Regions from separate parts of the Lysinibacillus sp. FSL K6-0057 genome, predicted to be linked through region 2. Evidence: riboswitches for the same ligand, from Rfam matches in the RefSeq annotation. Region 2 holds a riboswitch; the other holds the start of a gene.

Region 1 (11,112 bases), 290 kb from region 2:
GGAACAATTTCTGCTGTAACAGATGATAAAGGACGCAAAACTGTCACAGATTTATTTCATCATATTCCGCAACGTATTTTCCCAGTTGGTCGTCTTGATTATGATACATCTGGATTATTGCTATTGACAAATGATGGAGAATTTTCCTATATGTTGACACATCCGAAGTTTAAAATTGACAAAACATATATCGCTCGTGTCAAAGGTGTGCCAACAATTGAAGGGCTTAAAAAGCTTCAACGAGGGATCAAATTAGAGGATGGTAAGACAGCACCAGCTAAGGTAAGTATGACATCCTTTGACGAAAAAGCTGGCAAAGCCATTTGTGAAATCACGATTCATGAAGGCCGTAATCGCCAAGTTCGTCGTATGTTCGAAGCGATTGGGACACCCGTTGTCAAATTAAAACGTGAACGCTTTGCTTTTTTAGATTTATTCGGCCTTTCTCCAGGAGAATACCGTGAATTAACAAAGCATGAAGTCAAGCAACTACGTGTGTTAGCAGAGACAGGAAAGCTGGATTAATGAAATTTGCCAGAAGAAAGTGTGGATACCACAAGAGGTATTTGGATGTTTACACTTTCTTTGTGGTGAAATCGTTCATAAATCATTCATAATTAATAGCTAAGTGTTTTTGTATCATTTTGCTATAATAGGTGAGAATAGTACACCTACTATAGCTGTAACACATTTAATTCGGTATTGTTGACGTCAGTGTGAAAGAAGTTTTTACATACTTATAGACGTATAGAGCATGAAAAAGTTCTATTTGTATCTTCATTATGTAGAAGCATACGCAAGCCGTAATTGATAGGGGGTTTATTAACTTGGAGAAAAAGAAAAAACGTCTTGTACTGCGAACGGTCATTTTAGCTGTGTTAGCATTGGCAATCGGGTACACAGTATATGGAACAGCAACAAAGGAAAAAGTAGAGTTAGTAGCAGTGGGCTCTAAAGCACCTGACTTCACGTTAGTAGATTTAAACGGTGAAAAGCATAAATTGTCGGATTATAAAGGACAAGGGGTATTTTTAAACTTCTGGGGAACTTGGTGTAAGCCTTGTGAGAAGGAAATGCCTGCGATGGACAATCAGTATCAAGAGTATAAAGATCAGGGTGTACAAACATTAGCGGTCAATATTGCTCAAACAGATTTTGAAGTACAGAATTTTGTCGATCGATATGAGTTGTCATTTCCTGTAGTTATCGACAAAACAAAAAGTGTGATGACTGCTTATAATGTAGGTCAATTACCTGCAACAGTGCTAGTTGATCCAGAAGGCAAAGTAGCCAAAATTATTACAGGTGAAATGACGGAGGAAAATATTGCTTCGTACATGGAATTAGTGAAGCCAGATAAGGAGTAAATGACGATGGAAAAAATCATTTGTGCTTGTGGTCATAGTAATCCATACGGCACGAAGCTTTGTGAGAAATGTGGTCGTCCTTTAACCGAAGAAGAAAAACAAAATAAGGTTGTTGATATGCGCTATGATGGTATGGCCATTCGCTCCAAAACATATAACAAATCTTTCATCGATAAAATATGGAATTTCTTCTCGAGTGTTAAAGTAGGTATATCCTTAATTATTATCACATTAATTGCTGCTTCAATCGGAACATTACTACCGCAAGAGTTTTACGTAAAAGCTTCTGATATGGAGAAAGGAGCTTATTACGCAGACGTATATGGTACATTCGGAAAAATCTATTATACGTTGGGGCTTTCAGATTTATATAGCTCATGGTGGTTCCAAATTTTAGTTGGTATGCTGGCAGTATCGATTATTGTGGCAAGTCTTGACCGAGGCATTCCGCTTTATAAATCATTAAAGAATCAACGTGTTAAAAGACATGAAAGCTTTATGAAGCGTCAGCGCATTGTTGCAGAAGGACAAGTGACGGCGAGTGCGGATGAAACGCTTGATAAAGTGGCTCAAAAAATGACTGAGATGAAGTATTCTGTTCGTCGAGATGGTAGCGCTCTCTTAGCTGAAAAAGGACGCTTCTCTCGTTACGGCCCGTACATAAACCATGTAGGTCTCATCATTTTTTTAGGTGGGGTCATGCTACGTCTAATCCCAGGATTCTATGTGGATGAATCGATATGGGTGCGTGAAGGTGAAACACGAGCGATCAGTGGGATGGAAGGTTATTTCATTGAAAACCGTGACTTTATTTTAGAAACACATGATAATACACCTCAAGGAGAGCAAGTTAAACAGGGTGTGAATGTAGTAGCTAAAAACTTCCAGACCGATATTACACTGTACAAGCAGCCTAAAGACGCATTACCAGGGGATACGGAAAATCTAGAAAAAGTAAAAGACTATTCCATTCGTGTAAACCACCCTTTGAAAGAAGATGGCTTTGCTCTTTACCAGATGGATTATCGTCTAAATGAATTAAAACAAATGAATTTTGAATTAATTAATAAGACGACGGAGAAATCATTAGGTAAGGTAGAGATTGATTTAACAAACCCTAAAAAAGAATATGATTTAGGCAATGGTTCATCCGTTCAAATACTAGTGTATACACCAGATTTTGATGGGTTTGAAAATGGTGAGCCACAAACAAAAACATCAATTCCAAATAATCCCGCGTTTTTATTTAAAATGACAACACCAGAAACACCAGAAGGAGAAGTAAGCTTTGTTGAAATTATGCAACCTCCTTTAGAACCACTTGGTGAAAATAAATACAGAATGAAGTTTGCTAGTGCAGAAATGCGTGACATGTCAGGTATTACGGTACGTAAAGATAGTACCATCCCTATTCTGTTTGTTGGGGGTGTCATCTTTATGATCGGTGTTGCGATTGGCTCTTATTGGAATCATCGTCGTTTATGGCTGCAAGTGGAACCAGACGGCCGTGTGTTAATGGCTGCCCATGTCAACAAAAATATGTTCAGCATGAAAAAGGATTTAGATGCTGTCACAACATTTGCTGCATTGCCTCCGTATACAGATCAGTTAGAGAAAGATGAGGCTGGCGAAGAGTCCACAAATGGTGGCATTAAAGAAAAGGAAGGTGACAACACCTTATGAGTTTGATTGATATAAGTGGAAACTTATTATTTGTAGCGTTTATTGCTTATTTAGTTGCGACATTATTATTTGGTGGTTCAATTAAGCAAGCTAATGCTACTGGTAAGAATACTGGCAAATGGGGCCAGCTTGCCATTGTGGTTACCATTATTGGTTTCCTATCACAGCTTGGCTATTTTATTACGCGTTGGATCTATACTGGACATGCGCCAGTAAGTAATATGTTTGAATTTACGACTGCCTTTGGTATGTTCATTGTCGGTGCGTTTATCTTAATTTATTTTATTTATCGTTTGACTGCACTTGGATTAGTGGCATTGCCTGTAGCACTTTTAATTATCGCTTATGCAGCAATGTTCCCGAAAGAAGTAAGTCCATTAGTGCCGTCGTTACAAAGTTATTGGTTAACGATTCACGTTATTACAGCAGCATTAGGGCAATCTATTTTAGCTATTAGTGCTGTGGCAGGACTTATTTACTTATTAAAAGTAGTAGATTTAACGAAGCGTTCTAAACAACGTTTTTGGTTAGAGGCCGTGATGTACTGTCTTGTAGTAGTTATTGGGTTTGTTGCGGTAACATCTACATTTAGTGCTATGGATTATGAGTCTAGCTATAATTATGTGGATAAAGAAGGAACTACTCGTAAAATTATTTACAATTTACCTCCGATTTTCGGTATGAATGAATATGAAGTGGTTGAAGAACATGGCATGTCACCATTAGTAGAAATGCCAGCATTAATTAATGCTAAAAAATTAACAACTGTTGTTTGGTCATTAATGATAGGATCTATTTTGTATTTATTAATTCGTTTAATCGCTCGCCGTCGAATTAGTGCCATTTTCCAACCACTAGTTAAACGTGTCAATTTACAATTACTTGATGAAATTGGTTATCGTTCAGTGTTGATTGGTTTCCCTGTATTCTCCCTAGGTGCTTTAATCTTTGCGATGATTTGGGCACAAATTGCTTGGAGTCGATTCTGGGGTTGGGATCCAAAAGAAGTATGGGCTCTTATTACATGGTTATTCTATGCAGCATTCCTGCATTTACGTTTATCAAAAGGCTGGGAAGGTCGAAAATCTGCTTGGTTAGCATTAATTGGTTTCGGGATTATTTTATTCAACCTAATTGCTGTTAACTTAATCCTTGCAGGTTTACACTCCTACGCGTAACCTGTGAAACAACAAGCCTTTTCGCTGTAGCGAAGAGGCTTTCTTTTCTTTTCAATATGTGTCACAGCATGTACAATAGAAGGTAGAGAAAGATTGGAAGAGAGGGATCGTGAAAGTGTCAGAAAATATTTCAGTATTAGTAGTAGACGACGAGGATCGTATTCGCCGCTTATTAAAAATGTATCTAGAGCGAGAAGGATACCTTGTTGACGAGGCAGAAAATGGTGAACAAGCGATCGAGAAATCTTTAGAAAAAGAGTATCACTGTATTTTACTTGATATTATGATGCCTGAAAAAGATGGGCTAGAAGTGTGTGCGGAAATTCGAGAACGCGCAGCAACACCGATTATTTTATTAACTGCAAAAGGCGAAGAAGCGAATCGTGTACAAGGCTTTGAGCTTGGCGCAGATGACTATATTGTAAAACCATTTAGTCCTCGTGAGGTTGTTTTACGTGTGAAGGCTATTTTACGCCGTTCACAAGCTTTCTCACCAACGACGAATGCATCCTCTTCAAAAGATTTGGTGGTGTTCCAGCATTTAATGATTGATCACGATGCACACCGTGTAACAGCAGAGGGGATTGAGGTCAATTTAACACCAAAAGAGTATGAATTACTGTATTTCTTAGCGAAATCGCCAGACAAAGTATTTGACCGTGAACAACTACTAAAAGAAGTATGGCATTATGACTTCTTTGGTGATTTACGTACAGTGGATACACACGTAAAACGGTTACGTGAAAAGCTCAACCGAGTTTCTGAAAACGCTGCTAAAATGATTGTGACAGTTTGGGGCGTTGGATACAAATTTGAGGTTGTCAATGAATAGAATATGGAATAGTGTTGTCGGGAAGCTATGGGTAACCATATTGCTTCTCGTTTCATTTGTATTATTTGTTTTCACGGTATTAATGCTTGAATTTCTTCAAAATTATCATATGCAGCAAGCAGAAATTTCATTGCGTCAGACAGCTGCAACAGTGGCAAGTATAGTAGATGACAATGAAACAGCAGAATCTACTTCGGAATTATTAAAAGATATTTTACCTACAGGGACCAATGCATTGATTGCGATAAGCCATGTTGAAGTATCCTTTGCAATGCAGGAGGGTGTCAACAAAAAAGAAATACAAGATACTATTTTAGCCAATAAATCTTTTCATGAAGTGTTTCAATCAGATGAACCCATTATTAAAGAAATGATGATGCCTTCTTCTACTGATCAAGAAAAGATGGAATCGTATGTCGTACTTGGTTTCCCCCTAAATGTTGAAAATACAGTACATGGAGCTGTCTTCATCTATCAAAGCCCAGATGCGCTACATAAAACGTCTAAGGAAACAACGAAAATTGTCTTTTTAGCTGCCTTCATAGCATTTGTGCTGACGACATTCTTCGCATTTTTCCTTTCTTCACGTATTACTTCGCCATTAAGAAAAATGCGTGAGTTGGCTTTTGAAATCGCGAAAGGGAATTTTGAAGCGAAAATGCCTACAACGCAAAATGACGAAATTGGTCAACTTGCCGTTGCCTTCAATCAAATGGGCCGTCAATTAAAGCATAATTTAGAGGTTATTAATCAAGAAAACGAACAGCTTTCGAATATTTTGACTTCTATGACAGATGCAGTGATTACCTTTAACCGTGATCGTACAATATTATTAAGTAACCCACCAGCAGAACGTTTAATGCAAAAGTGGTTTGTGAATAAAGGCTCGCAAAGTGCAAAGCCTATCCCTCCAGAGCTGTATCATATGCTTGATCATGTGCTGATGTTTGAGGATAAACTAGAAGAGGAAATTGAAATGGACGGCAACTACTACACATTTACGATTAGTCCTCTCTATAGTGGTGAAATGATACGTGGGGCTGTGGCTGTTATTCGTGATATGACTGAACAACATCGCTTAGAAAAACTAAGATCCGATTTTATAGCCAATGTCTCTCACGAACTAAGGACACCGATTGCTATGCTACAAGGTTACTCTGAAGCATTAATGGACGATGATTTTATTCAGGATCAGGAAGAGCGTAATGAGATTACCAAAATCATTTATGATGAATCGAAGCGAATGGGTCGCCTTGTGACAGATCTATTAGATTTGGCACGCATGGAATCAGGGCATATGACGCTTTATAAAGATGAATTACCGATCAATTCGACATTCGAGCGTATTACACAAAAATTTGCTCAGGTAGCAAAGGAAAAGCACGTTCGTCTGCAATTTGACAGTGAATTTAATGACGAGGCCATGATTAATATTGATGAGGATCGGATTGAACAAGTGCTTACAAATTTAGTCGATAATGCACTTAGACATACAGATGAAGGGTCTGTGACTGTAAAAATCGAGCAGGAGCCGACATTTGCTAAAATATCTGTTCAAGATACAGGGCATGGCATTCCTCAGGATGACTTACCATATGTCTTTGAACGCTTTTACAAAGCCGATAAGGCACGTACCCGTTCCAAAGGCGGAACTGGTCTCGGCTTAGCCATTGCTAGAAATATTGTGAAGGCACACTCAGGTAATATTATGGTAGACAGTGTGCTGAAAGAGGGTACGACCTTCACGTTTTATTTACCGTTCGATTAATAACATGTATTGCTATTAATTGGCTGTAACTTCTATGAATGTAAGACGACAAATATTATAGAACGGGGGTGGAGTGCTTTGAATGACTCCGTGTTCCATCGACTATACGATGCATATCACCAAGACGTGTTTCAGTTTTTAATATATTTAGTAAAAAACCGTACACTTGCCGAAGATTTAGCACATGAAGTTTATGTACGAGTGTTGCGCTCATATGATCAATTTGCAGGGAATAGTAGTGAGAAAACATGGCTATTTGCTATTGCCAAAAATGTAGCGATTGATCATTTTAGAAAGCAAGCTGTACGCCAAAAGCATTCACATGATTTCTTTGACTGGGAAACGGAACAGCTCCATTCAACCACACCATCACCGGAAGATATGCTACAGGCCAGTGATGAATTTATGCAGGTAGAATCAGCACTTGAAAACTGTACAGGCGACCAAAAAATGGTCATTATAATGCGCTATTTTCAGGACTTATCGATCGCAGAAACAGCGCAAATACTAGATTGGACAGAAGCTAAGGTAAAAACGACCCAGCATCGAGCCATTAAATTTTTAAGGCAACAGCTACAGCCGATTAGAGAACAGGAGGCGAAACGGCAATGACGCATAAGCCATTTGATGATGAACAGCTTGAATATGTATTGAACAATGCCCCTAAGCTTTCTGACCACCGTTCAAAAGAAGAAATATTAAATCGGTTAATGGCAGATGCTCGCTTGCAGGATAATAGTCACCTTCAAGAAGCGATACAACAACCTATAGAGAATGAAGAAGCACAACAAGAAAGTAAACCTTTGATCCAAGATGAACGACCATCACGATTTAAGTTCCGAAGAATGCCGATTTTTACGAGTGTAGCAGCAGTTTTCGCGCTAACGGTACTCGTTGGCTCCATGTTCATGAATAATGATGCTAGCCAAAAAGATCTAGCTAGTACTCCAGAAACGGCTAATTACGCTACTTTACAGGAAGATCGTTCTGCTAAAGACGCTGCTACGCAGGATGAAGCGCTTCAATCCAGTATTGTATCGGAGCATGAGCGCATGTTATCTTTACGGTCATCTGTCTATGAGGAAGATGTGAAAGATGCTGTCGTTTTCCGTATTGGTTTAGCAGGACGTGATGCGGAAAGTGTGCCAATGACATATGTGATACCAAATGAGCGTGTAGCAACTGATTTTGGAACAGAAAAACCTTCTACTCTACAGATGTATGAGAAATACGCTCCTCAAATTGATGAAGAAGCCAAAGGGTTTACAGATTATCATCCTTTTAAAGGTGAACTGAAGGAGAAGGAAGACAAGCTTGTCCACGTTTTACCAAAGGACAATGACTATGATGTTGCTTCAGCTACCGTCAATGAGTATAAAGGAACTTTGGAAGATACATTCTCAGATTCTGAATATACGGAAGTGGAGATTCAAAATGAAGATGGCACACCTTATGAGTTTTCTCAAGAGGGCGAGCCAAGCCAAGCTATGTCATTAACAAACGCCAAACATTTTAATTATTATTTATACCAAGATGGTAATGGTGCGGAATATCTGTCACCAGATTTCCGTCAAACATTTGCAAATGTTACAGAGGCACTTACACTCATGAAAAACAAAAATGATGATGTTTATGTAACAGTTGTTCCTGAAAACGTGACTTATACCGTGAAAGAGGAAGCGGAAGGTGTCGTCGTTACATTTGATATCCCCTTAGATTTAGCATCGATGGAGCCAATCCGCGCCACGCAATTGATTGAGGCCATGATGTTAACTGCTGCTGGCTTTGGCCAACAATTACGCTTAGATAATGTGGTCCAAGAAAGCTGGGAAGGATTCGATTTGAAAACGTATTTGCCAAAGCCTGTGGGGCCAAATAAACAATATATGCCTTAGTCAAAAATGGAGCATTCCTGTAGCATGGAATGCTCCATTTTTATAATACATACAAATCTAATCGGATTTTTTTAAGCAGAACTATTTACTTTTTCTTGATAATTAATTATAGTAAGGTTGTAGTATAAAATAATATGATTCATCTTCGGGGCAGGGTGAAAATCCCGACCGGCGGTAATAGAGTGGTAAACCGTTAATGTTTTTCATTAACTCGAATGGTTTATGCTACACTCTTCAGCCCGCGACCTGTGCAAATTTATTTGCATGGCTGACTTGGTGTGATTCCAAGGCCGACAGTTAAAGTCTGGATGGGAGAAGATGGAGGTACGATCGTCATTCATTGTTATGAAGTGAACTATAGCCGAGCGCTTTTTTGTAGAGCTTTTTAAACAGTGCTCAAAAAATAGTTTATATTGACGCTTATTCGTCATGCCTTTCTCCCTTGTGCTTTTTCATGCATAAGGGTTTTTTCATGCTAACAATTGAAAGATCGTCACCTTTCTTCTTGCGAGATTGAATCAGCAAAGAGGAGAGAGTTTTCTATGAAGAAGAATGTTAAACTTCAATCGTTTATTACGATTGGTATGCTGAGCAGTATTTCGTTTTTATTAATGCTTTTTAATTTCCCGATTCCGCCGTTCCCAGCATTTTTGGAAGTGGACTTTAGTGATATGCCTGCATTAATAGCAGCCATCACAATGGGGCCTGTAGCTGGTATTTTAGTAGAGTTATTTAAAAATGTATTGGATTGGATTTTCTCAGGAACGCCAACAGGTGTGCCAGTAGGTCATATTGCTAACTTTACAACAGGCATTTTATTTATTTTACCAGTAAGCTTTATTTTTAATCGCTTTAAAACAATTGCTGGTCTTGTTGGAGGTTTAGCAACAGGTACAGTCGTTATGGCAGTAGGCATGAGTATTTTAAACTATGTAGTATTTTTACCAATGTACACATACTTCTTAGGAATGGAACCTGTTGTAGGTGACTCACTTTATAAAATGATTGTCGCTGGGATTTTACCATTTAACATTGTGAAAGGTATTTTATTAACGGCTATTATGGCGTTTTTATTTACAACAATGCGCAAATGGATCGACCGTCAGCGTTCTATCTATATATCAAAATAATATACGCTAACCTCGGGTGAATATACCCGAGGTTTTTTGTTGAAGGAATGATGGATAGGGTTTAAGGTGTAACGGATAAATTACTAAAAGGAACGGAAAGAAAGGCAAAACTAACGGATAAACATAGAAAAAAGTAATGGAGTAAGCAAGCTATCTAGTACTTTATCATTATGACCTAGTCGAAAGCTATATTTTCATGTAAAATAGGGAAGAGTTTAGAATGTTTGAGGAGTTTGAAGAGATGAGTGAACAAAAGGGACAGTGGTCTAGTAAATTAGGATTTATTCTAGCATCAGCGGGTGCTGCAATTGGACTAGGGGCAATTTGGAAACTACCCTATGTAACGGGACAAAGTGGTGGGGGAGCGTTTTTCCTAATCTTTGTGTTATTTACCTTGTTAATAGGGTTACCAATGCTATTGTCCGAGTATGTTTTGGGGCGTGGTACACAATCGGAGGCTGTAACGGCATATAAAAAAATTGCTCCGACAAAGCCAAGCTGGGCTTGGATTGGTCGAATGGGTGTACTAGGTTGTTTTTTATTATTAACTTTTTATAGTGTAGTTGGAGGTTGGATCTTTATTTATAGCGGGCTCGGTGTTGCTGGCGCTGTAATCGATCCAGCAGTAGATCCTGCTGAACTATTTGGAAAAATTATAGGTACGCCTTGGATTACGCTAGTTGGTTTAGTATTGTTTACATTAGCCAATGTACTTGTGATTTCGTTAGGTGTACAAAATGGGATCGAAAAGGCCAATAAATGGATGATGCCGCTACTCTTTATAATGTTCATTGTCCTTGTTGTGCGTGCTGTTACATTGGATGGGGCAATGGAGGGCGTAAAATTCTTCTTATGGCCTGATTTCTCAAATATTACTGGAAAGGCATTATTAGAAGCGCTGGGGCAATCGTTCTTTGGGTTAGCAGTGGGATTCTCTTGTCTTGTTACATATAGTTCCTATCTAAAAAAGGATGTAAGTCTGCCAAATTCAGCAGGTTCTGTTGTGCTGTTAACTGTGCTAGTCTCATTTTTAGCAGGATTAGCGATTTTCCCTGTTGTGTTCGCTTTTGATTTAGAGCCAGCAGCGGGTCCAGGCTTGCTATTTATGGTGCTACCAACAGCTTTCAGTCAAATGCCATTCGGTGAAGTATTTTTAGCGATGTTTTTATTACTATTTTTATTTGCCACATTAACGTCATCATTTAGTTTATATGAAATTATTGTCGCGGCATTTATGGAACATAGTCAGAAATCCCGTC
Region 2 (11,112 bases):
CAGTAAGGATGTATCCAATCGATTGGAAGAGCTATCTAATTTCTCAGAATCGATGACAGGCGATATTCAACAAATTAATGTGATTGTCCATTTAGTAAAAGATTTAGCTATGAAATCGAGAATTCTTGGTCTAAATGCATCGATAGAAGCGGCACGTTCAGGTGAGCATGGGCGTGGCTTTGCTGTGGTCGCTTCTGAAATACAAAAAATGTCCCAGAGTAGTACAGAAAGTGCCGATAGCATAACTGTGCAACTAGAAAACATTAAACAATCCATCGATCAAGTCAATGCATCAGCCAATCAAATTGCTGCGTTTACACAGCAATTTGCTGCGAGTATGTACGAATTAACAGATGCCTATAAAGGGGTTAATAGTACAGCAGAAAAGCTCATGCAGATTAGTGACATCAAAGGATAACCATATAAAAAGGATAATAGACAAGTGCTATTATCCTTCTTCATAATTAAATAATCTCTAAAATTTCCTGTGGTGTAGTGACACTGTATTCAGGTTCCTCGTTTTGTACGACCTCTTTGGCATCATAGCCCCATTCCACCCAAATAATGGGTACACCCGCTTTCTTACACGCAACAATATCCCTTTGCTCATCTCCAATGTATATCACGTCAGATGACTCAACATTTGCTTCCTTTAAAAACTTTTTCATTACTTTGTCCTTACCAAAAATGTGGTTGGAGCAAAGAACATCAGCTACACAATGAATACCGTTCATTTTAAGGAATTCTAAAATATTTTCCTTAGAATTAGAGGAAATAATCAGGATTTTATAGCCTCTTTTATCAATTTCTATCAAAACTTCTTTCATGCCCTCAAAAAGATGAACATCATTTAATGATTGACGATACAATTTATAAAATTGGGGTAAAATCATGGGCAATTTATACATCGGAAAGTCAAATAATTTACTGCGTTCTGAAATTGATAATTTTTTTAATGCATCAATTTCCTTCAATTCAATGCCTTTAAATTTATATTTTTGGGCTAATGTATTCCATGCTGATGCAAACACAGCAGTTGAATCTGCCAGTGTCCCATCAAAATCAAAGATAATATGCTTCATTGCAAACTTTCTCCTTTTTCATCTCGTTGTATTGACGTCTTATGCTAAAAAATGTTACATGGAATGGGCGATTTAATGCATCGTGAAACAGCAACCATTTTGAGCGTACGTAAACATCTTATGGTAAATATTATCAGATAATGCGGCGATTGCAACGGAAATGCTACAACAAAATGAGGTGTCTCCAAAGCCCATTGAGACACCTCATTTTTATCAAGAAATTATTGTGTTTTTTTCAAGAAAAACGAGAGAACGACATTAATAATTGCCAAGACAAAGCTGATAGTAAAGACAAATGTTGAACCTGAAGCCGCTGCTTCTTGGGTATTAGTTGTCATGTCACTTAGGAGCTGCAGTTGTTTTGTTGAGAACAACGACACCATCACAGCAATACCAATTGCACCAGACACTTGTTGAGAGGTTTGTGTAATCGCAATACCATCTGGAAAGTATCGTCTTGGTAAGGCATTCAGCGTATTCGTTTGGACAGAGGCTAATACCATCCCAACTCCAAGCATCATAATGATATGTGTTATGACTAATGCCCAAGTAGCTGTTTCGGTACCAGATAGAGCATAAAGTCCATAGCCGACCACAACAAGTATTGTGCCGGGGGTAATGACTGCACGAGGCCCATATTTATCGAAGAACTTGCCGATTGTAGGTGCTAATAGACAGTTTAATAGACTACCAGGAAGCAATATTAAACCTGTCACAAAGGCCGATACGAAAAGGGCCATTTGCATATACATAGGGAGCACCACTAGCATAGACAGCATATTGAAGAAGGTAATCATATTCATGAGAAGACCTAACACGAACATGGGATTCTGAAATGCTGTCAAATTTAACATTGGCTGTTCCATTTTCAATTGTCGCAATACGAATAAAAATAAGGCGATAATACCGAGCAAAATGACGCTAAGAACGGTAATGCTTGTCCAGCCTAAATCTCCGCCAGCACTGACACCATAGACGATGCCACCAAAGCCAATGGTAGATAAGATGATAGACCAGACATCAATAGCAAGCTGCTTTGTTTCATTCACATTGGGAATAAAGATAAAACCAAAAACGATGGAGAATAACAGGAAGGGGATGGTAACCCAGAATATCCAGTGCCAGGATAGCGTATCTAAAATCATCCCTGCCAATGTAGGGCCGAAAGCGGGTCCTGCCAAAATGACGAGACCCATAACGCCCATAGCACCACCACGTTTATTGACTGGGAAAATCGTGAAAATCACATTTTGTGTTAATGGTAATATAATCGCTAGGCCAGCTGCTTGAATAATACGTGCTAAAAGTAAGGCAGCAAAGACTGGTGCGACAGCGGCAAGCATGGTACCGATTATCGAAAAGAGTAAAGACGCCATAAACATTTGGCGAGTAGTAAACTTTTGCATTAAAATGCCTGTCACAGGTACTAAAATGCCTAATGTGAGAAAATAGCCTGTTGCCAGCCATTGGATGGTTGTAGCGTCCACATCGAAGAGCTGGCTTAGCTCTCCTAGTGCAATATTTAATGCGGTCTCACTAAACAGTCCTACAAAGCCGGCTACTAAGAGAGCCACCATGATCGGACCTGTTTTTATTTCCTTATTCACTGTAAAAACTCCTTCAAAAAATGTTTGACTATCATAGAAGAATAAAATACAGAACATTCTGAAATTTATAGATGGAATTCTAGTCTTATTTCATTCTTCTGCATGATAAAGTTATCGTGATGTGGATTATCAGCGATCGTGTTTCCTATTAGCTAGTACACCTCCGCGATACTAACTCTTCTGTTTTTTACTATAGCAAAAAAAAATTCTCAAATGTAAGCATTAATTTTAGCCTCTACTATACGATTTCACAATTTGGACAAACTTTTTTGACATAGCATTCATTTTTTGAGAGGTACGAGGAGAAATGTCTAGCACCTATCACTTTTACGTGATAGGTGCTACTTAGTGTTGAAAAACAAAACAGTCAATTGAAAGGTAGAAATGGATTTCCAATGCAGGCTACTTGCTTTCCTGTGGGCGAGCGCCGAATCACTTCCTCCGCTACCGCTCCGTTTAGGATTTTGCCTGTCTCGCTATCCCACGGGAGTCAAGTAGCCTTCCACTACAATCCACAAACGTGTTACCTTTTTAGCAAAGGTTTTCAGATAAAGTGAAGGTGTTCATTACTCTTTATGAAGAGGTGTTATCACGCTTCACTTCTCCACATTGAAAATAAGAGCTCATCCCCTCTAAGAATATAGATAATGGGCGATTAATCGCTATGCTGCTATGAAAAAAGTAAAGCCACTTCGCAGAATGGTTGATTGGAGTGGAGCCAGCGTCACTCCTAGGGGATTGAGCGTCACAGAGGAGACCCTGGAGCGAACGCAGTGAGTGAAGCGGCTCATCGGACGCCCCCTGGAAAGGACGCTGGCGGAACGGAAATCAACCCCTCGCCTTGCAAAGTTGCTTTTTCTGCCGTTGACATCATCTTTTTTCAACAACATGTAGCACCTATCACATATAAGTGCTAGGTGCTAGTATCTTTTTACAACAGTTTTTCTGTTTTTTCTCGTGTTCGAATTAAATAATAGGCATTGATGGAGGAGGCAATCGGAATAATCAGTGCAATGCCGATGCCTGCACAAAGAATGGTTGTCATTTCAGCACTAAAAACTTTGGAGTTAACAATCTCGCCAATCGAATAGGAGAGATCCTTGAACCAGATTAACAAGCTTAAATAGCCACCAAAGAAAGCAAAAAATAATGTATTGGTATCGGTTCCTAAAATATCTCTCCCGATACTTAACCCAGATGTAAATAGTTTCTTTCTACTAATCGTGGGATTGCGATAAAAAATCTCATGCATGGAAGTGGCGATAGAAATAGCCACATCCATAATGGCACCTATCGTACTCATAATAATGACTGATGCACCAATCTGCACAAAATTAACGCCAATGTAGAGGGAAAAGATACTAATTTCTTCAGTCGATTCTTCACCAAACCCTTGGATCATCGATTTTTCTGTAATAAAGGTAATAAATAGCAGTAACACAACAATCGTCACCATCGTTGCGATAAAGGCTGTAATGGTTTTACTGTTTGTTTTATTGATATAGAAAAGGCTAATACAACTAATGACCGTACAGGCTATAAACGTCAAGATAATGGGACTATTTTTAGGGTTTGTCATTAAAAAGATGGTGATAAAGAGTACACCAAAGTTTAGAAATAAAGAAAGAAATGAGCGGACACCCTGCTTACCACCTACTATCACCATCAACGCAAATAAAATAATTGCTAATAAGACGATAACATTCATTCTTGAACCCTCTTTCGATTAATGAAAAATATAGCAGTATACTGACTAATAGGAATCGTGAGGACAACACCAATACCCCCTGCTAAGGCACGGGCTAATTCTAAAGAAAGATTCAAGGACAATGTGAGCCCTAATGTGGAAGAATTTTTCAAATAGAGAATAATCATAGGTATGGAGCCGCAAAGGTAGGCAAAGAATAAAATACTTGTAATCGTACCCATGATATCTTTACCAATTTCATGCCCTGAAGTTTTAAGTGCCTTCACAGAAATAGAAGGGTCTTGTTCATATAAAGCAAATATGGAGGAAGCCATCGTAATAGAGACGTCCATGACAGCCCCAAGTGAGCCAATAAATAAACCGGCCATAAAGACTGTGCGATAGGGCCGTGTTAAAAATTGCATTTCTTCATAACGAAGACCATTTTCACCTGTCAACCACATTACAATTGAGCTAATGATAAGCGCTATAACAGTTCCTAAAAGTGTGGACACAATGGCTACATACGTTTTTGTATTCAATCCGCTAATGAGTAGGAGCGAAATAATGGTAAATAGCAGGGCACAAATACCGCTAACGAATAACAGACTTACGCCCCCATGTGTAACATAAAGATCTAATGCAAATGATAAGATTAAGGCATTGACAACCAAACTAATGATAGAAAACAAGCCCTGTCTTTTGCCTATAATAAGTAAGGCGAAAATAAAAATCCACGCAATCATGATCATGGTTTGATCACGTTTTAAATCGAGGATGGTACCTGTTAACCCTGATTGTGTTGCGTGATTATCTATGGTGACAAAGATTTCATTACCTACATGGTATTTTTGATCAAAAGCACCAGAAGAAGAATAGTCATTCATCAAATGAATGGATTGCCCCTTATACTGTCCATTTTTGATCATGGCCGTAATTTCCTGTGTAAACAATTCATCCTCATTCTCATACATATCTGTCATCGGTTCCGATTCTGTGACGTTCACCTGTATTACTTCCGCTATCGGTCGATCATAAAATTGTTCATTATGATGGACGAAAACAATTGAAATTCCACAACAGAGTGCTAATAAGGCATAGAAAACACATTGCTTAAACGGTATATTTTTTAAAAATGTCAAGGAAATGACCTCCAAACTGCTAGACTGAATAGTCACCTGTAAAGGAACGTTTTTTTGATTGAGAAGTTTCACAAACAGGTTAAATGTCATCATTTTAATAATTTCTTTTACATTTATCAAGTCACGTCAGAGCTGCTTAAAATTTATATGACGAAAAAAAATTAAAAAGAAGGATGGATAATATAATAAAATAGTGTTATCGTAAGACTAGCTAAATAAAAGTATCCTTCGGGGTAGGGTGAAATTCCCGATCGGCGGTGATGAAGCAATTCAAAGTCCGTGAGCGCAAGCTGATTTGGTGCAAATCCAAAACCGACAGTGACAGTCTGGATGGGAGAAGGGTAAAAATGCGAGCTTTTTAAATTGATTCTAATTTAGAAGGTTTATTTGACTATGCATTTATTACGCCACTTCCCAATCATCTTTTGGGAAGTTTTTTTATTTAGTACAATCGAATAGAAGATGTTCTTCGGGGTAGGGTGAAATTCCCAATCGGCGGTGATGAAGCAATTCAAAGTCCGTGAGCGCAAGCTGATTTGGTGCAAATCCAAAACCGACAGTGATAGTCTGGATGGGAGAAGAACAAATGAGATGACAGTCTATGGAAAAAATCGTTTTCAAGTAGGCTTATTTGTTGATGTCTTATACTCCCAAAACCCCTTTGATGAAAGGGGTTTTTATTTATTGTTAATTAGTGAAGGGAGAAGGATAAAACACAAAAACAGGTGGATAGACTTTCAAAAATGACGGATAAAACTTCAAAAGTGAAGGATAGAAGAGCTAATAAGAAGAGTAGGTGATGGAATGTTTACAGGGCTTGTAGAGGATATTGGTGTCGTAAAAGCTATGCAAAGCGATCGGGACAGTATGAAAATTACGGTTCATTCAGCCATGATAGCGGAGGATGTCAAGCTTGGCGACAGTATAGCAGTCAATGGTGTTTGTTTAACGGTGACACATTTTACTAATCAGCAGCTTACAATGGATGTTATGCCTGAAACAGTCAAAGCAACAAATTTACAGCAGCTGGCACTAGGTGATTCAGTTAATTTGGAGCGTGCCATGCCTGCTAATGGACGATTTGGCGGTCATTTTGTTGCTGGTCATGTCGATGGCGTCGGTAAAATTTTGCGCATACGTCCAGTAGCAAATGCCGTTTATATGGATATTGAAATGTCAGAAGAACTAACAAGCTTTTGTATTCCGAAGGGTTCCATAACAATTGATGGCACAAGCTTAACCCTTTTTCATGTTGAAGCGAATCGTGTCACGATTTCACTCATTCCTCATACTTACAAAGAAACCGTTTTAGGTATGAAGAGGGTTGGAGCAATCGTTAATATCGAAACAGATTTAGTCGGTAAATATATTTTACAGCAACTAAAAAAAGGGCAAGTAGCGCCAACAATTACGAGAGATTATTTAGCACAACATGGTTTTTAAAATAACAGAATGAGGAGATGATAATCGTGCTACATACAATTGAAGAAGCCATTGAGGATTTAAAGCAAGGCAACATGATTGTGGTGGTCGATGATGAGGATCGGGAAAATGAAGGAGATCTGTTGGCACTCGCTGAATTCATCACACCAGCAACGATCAACTTTATGGCAACCTATGGTAGAGGTTTAATCTGTACACCGATTTCGCAACAGATCGCACAAAAGCTAGATTTACATCCGATGGTTCAGCGCAATACGGATAACCATCAAACCGCATTTACGGTGAGTATTGACCATGAAGATACAACGACAGGGATTAGCGCCTTTGAGCGTGCATTGACAATACAGAAAATGATAGAAAAGCAAGCTAAGCCGACTGATTTTCGTCGACCAGGTCATATTTTTCCGCTGATTGCGAAGGAGCATGGTGTGTTAGAACGGAGAGGGCATACAGAAGCGACAGTTGATTTGGCGAAGCTTTGTCATAGTATACCAGCAGGTGTTATTTGTGAAATTATGGGTGATGATGGGCAAATGCTTCGTTTTGAGGAACTGACAAAGTTCGCGGCACATCATGGCTTAAAAATGATATCAATAGAAGCATTGGTTGTTTATCGTAATCAGTTATCCACAAATAAAAATAAAATTTCTATTTAAAAAGGAGCAAGAACAATGGGTCAAACATTTGAAGCACAATTAATTGGAACGGATTTAAAAATTGCAGTAGTTGTAGGTCGTTTTAATGAGTTCATTACAAGCAAATTATTGGGTGGAGCAATGGATGGTTTAACACGCCATGGGGTTGATCCCGCATCTATTGATGTCGCATGGGTTCCAGGGGCTTTTGAAGTTCCTTTTATTGCGAAACAACTGGCAGAAACAAAGAAATATGATGCCATTATTGGTTTAGGTACCGTTATTCGTGGCTCTACAACTCATTATGACTATGTTTGTAATGAATCAGCAAAAGGCATTGCCAATGTATCGTTAACAACGAATGTACCTGTTATTTTCGGTATTGTCACGACTGAAAATATTGAACAGGCGATTGAAAGAGCAGGCACGAAATCTGGTAATAAAGGCTATGATGCTGCAATGTCTGCAATCGAGATGGCGAATCTAAAGAAAATGATTGGCTGAGGATAATTTGAATAACTCGTCACAACATTTGTTTCTTTGAATATTTTGAACAACCGTGGGAAAAATATGCTTAAGTGTATTTATTGAAGGTGATTGTTTTCATAAATGTACTAATCTTGAGCTGGCTCAGTAGGAGATGAGAAGTATTTCATCAATGGAACAAATGATCAATTTGAATATGTTGAAATCACTATTTCAACGCTCTGCTGATGTGATTTTCCAACAATATAATTTTCAGCAATATACAGTACATTTGATAACTTGTGATGCAATGGTCAATGAGCAAATACTTCAAACTGTGGTTGTTCAACGTGTTCAATCTTTGTTAAGCAAAGTCTCTGAGGACATGTTAGAGGAAGAAATCGAACAGCATTTACACATACCCTATTTACAAAAGATTTTATCGAAAGAGGATGCAGTGACAAGAGTCTATAAAGGCCATGTCTTATTGTATTTTGAAGAAAATCAGTTACTTTATTCTAGCGATATTTCAAAAAGACCAAATCGAGAGCCTGGGGAAACAACACTAGAACTAGTGGTCAAAGGACCTAGAGATGACTTTATTGAAGATGTTTTTATTAATATTGCTTTATTAAGAAAACGATTACCCACTAATTCTTTTAGTGTTGAGACATTAGAAATTGGCAAGCGCTCTAAAACAACAGTAGCCATCCTTTATATGGAAGACATTGTGAATTTAAATATGCTGGAACAAATTCGACTTCAATTACAAAAAATTGATACGGATATTGTTATCAATGGTGACTTGTTAATGGAAACAATCGAAAAGACAGCAACCATCCTTCCAAGACATGATTATACAGGAAGACCTGATTTTGCTTTGCAGTCATTAATTAATGGGCGAATATTAATAATGATTGATGGCGTATCCTATGCTTTAATTACGCCTACAAATATTATGCTACTCTTTAAATCGGCAGAGGATAATGAATATCCAATCATTGTCAGTTCACTGGAGCGATTACTTCGAATTGTAGGGATCTTAATTAGTATGCTATTACCAGGTTTGTGGCTTGCGTTGACGACTTATCATCAAGAGCAGCTTCCTTTTATTCTTCTTGCAACGGTTGTTGAGTCGAGAACAGGGCTACCTTTTCCAACAATTCTTGAAATATTAATGATGCTATTTATGTTTGAATTGTTTCGGGAGGCCAACTTGCGTCTACCAAGTGCAATCAGTGGCTCAATCAGTGTTGTGGGAGGATTAATTATTGGTGATGCTGCCATTAAAGCAGGTGTTACAAGTCCTTCCATGATTGTTGTGATTGCCATTTCAAGTATTGCTGCTTTTACACTGGTCAATCAATCCTTTGTGACGGCTATGAGTATTTTTCGATTAATCATTATTATGGCTTCTGCGTTTTTTGGTTTATTTGGTTTCTTTATTTCAGTCTTTTTCATACTGCTATATACGGCTAATATGCAAGTCCTGGGTGTGCCCTATATAAACTTTAGTGCAGACTTCGAAAAGGGCAGTCTTCGAAAATCATTATTGCGCCCCTCTCCAAAGAGCTATACGAAGCGACCTTCATTTTTAAAGCCACAGGATCAAACGCGTACTTCAGATAAAAAATAAGCAAATTCCAGAGAAGATCAGGTATTGTCGGTACCTGATCTTTTTTGTGACCTTTGCTTTAGTGGTCTTTTCTATTTTCCATTTAAATAGGAAATGAGACATAAAATGTGATTACATACCTTTTTAGTTTACTTTCTTGTCAAGGATTATTAAACTATTTGTTACGGTGTGTAAATTTTTTGTATGAATAAAATAAAAATTGATTTTGTGTTTTAATTTATGTAGGATAGACAAGCAATGTTTGCTTTACAAACAAAAAATAGAGTTAATTATAATATAATAATATTCTAGAATATTATAGATGAGGAAGTACCGCTTTTTATGAAAAATAGAAAAATAAAACTAATATTAATTCTATCAACGATTTTATTATGTTTGTTTACAAGTTTAAACATCTTTACATCCTATGTAAAAATAAAAAAGACCGTTGAAGAGTCGATTGCCAATCAAAGTTTAGAGGCAGCTCATTCTATTGCTGCATCCATTGATACGGATGCATACCAGCAATTTTTAAATAATCCACAGGAAAATGATTATTATTGGAAAGTAAGAAATTATTTAAACGATGCAAGAATAAAACTAGGGGCACTATTTGTTTATACCTTAAAGGTGGACAATCCAGAAGTATCAATAGCCATGATTACGGGGATGCCAAAAGAAATGAAAGAGGGCTTCGGTATTGGTGTGGTTTGTACTGTTCCTGCAAAGCAAGTTAAAAAGGCCTATAACGGTGAAACCTATGTCACAGAGGTAATTCATGATTCTGTACATGGGTCTTATTTGTCGGTTGGTGCACCCATCAAAGATGACAATGGGAAAATTATCGGGTATTTAGGCATTGACATCAGTGCAGATACGCTAAATGGTATTAAGGGTAAAGTCATTGAAGACAACCTATTTAATTTTATTTTTAATGGTGTGCTTATTTTAATTGTCATCGGTTCTTTTTTATTTTTACAAAGATGGTATCAAAAAGAGGTAGCGAAGGAAGTTGGAGCTACAGAGGACACGTACCTAGCAGAAATCAAAACATTGATTACCTCGGTGTCGTCCCTTCGTCATGATTTTACGAATCATATTCAAGTGTTACATGGTTTATTACAATTAGAAAAAACAGATCAGGCTAAACAATATTTATCTTCACTATCCAAAGAAGTGCAAGCGATTAAATCATTAAAATTAAATATTGATCATCCAGGTTTATCCATATTATTGCAAACGAAGAAATTAACGGCTCAAAATCATAATATCGATATGGATTTTACTATTTCTCAAGATGACTTTAATAAGATTAAAACGACAGATTTAATCAAGATTCTATCTAATTTAATTGATAACGCAATTGATGCTGCTGTTGAATTACCTGAGGAACAACGTAAAATTAAAATTTGCTGTTCAGCAGATGAGGCACAGTA

What was found. A riboswitch is a leader RNA that binds a small molecule or an ion and turns the genes downstream of it on or off. The one in region 2 is predicted to bind FMN.
Region 1: it holds a riboswitch for FMN, as region 2 does, so the genes downstream of both, MHB40_RS06525 (ECF transporter S component) here and ribE (riboflavin synthase) in region 2, are expected to answer to the same signal.

What each region holds. Positions count from the first base shown of each region.
Region 1 covers NZ_CP152047.1:1,379,693-1,390,804, forward strand. Annotated here, with positions in the region: gene MHB40_RS06485 (pseudouridine synthase) at 1-525, shown strand, start outside; gene resA (thiol-disulfide oxidoreductase ResA) at 828-1,367, shown strand; gene MHB40_RS06495 (cytochrome c biogenesis protein ResB) at 1,374-3,050, shown strand; gene ccsB (c-type cytochrome biogenesis protein CcsB) at 3,047-4,228, shown strand; gene MHB40_RS06505 (response regulator transcription factor) at 4,344-5,060, shown strand; gene MHB40_RS06510 (ATP-binding protein) at 5,053-6,828, shown strand; gene sigX (RNA polymerase sigma factor SigX) at 6,886-7,440, shown strand; gene MHB40_RS06520 (RNA polymerase subunit sigma) at 7,437-8,723, shown strand; FMN riboswitch at 8,861-9,047, shown strand; gene MHB40_RS06525 (ECF transporter S component) at 9,266-9,853, shown strand; gene MHB40_RS06530 (sodium-dependent transporter) at 10,095-11,112, shown strand, end outside.
Region 2 covers NZ_CP152047.1:1,671,586-1,682,697, forward strand. Annotated here, with positions in the region: gene MHB40_RS07900 (methyl-accepting chemotaxis protein) at 1-418, shown strand, start outside; gene MHB40_RS07905 (HAD-IA family hydrolase) at 465-1,082, opposite strand; gene MHB40_RS07910 (DHA2 family efflux MFS transporter permease subunit) at 1,304-2,689, opposite strand; gene MHB40_RS07915 (YibE/F family protein) at 3,621-4,397, opposite strand; gene MHB40_RS07920 (YibE/F family protein) at 4,394-5,518, opposite strand; FMN riboswitch at 5,739-5,864, shown strand; FMN riboswitch at 5,980-6,105, shown strand; gene ribE (riboflavin synthase) at 6,323-6,961, shown strand; gene ribB (3,4-dihydroxy-2-butanone-4-phosphate synthase) at 6,988-7,617, shown strand; gene ribE (6,7-dimethyl-8-ribityllumazine synthase) at 7,633-8,100, shown strand; gene MHB40_RS07940 (spore germination protein) at 8,255-9,697, shown strand; gene MHB40_RS07945 (ATP-binding protein) at 10,019-11,112, shown strand, end outside.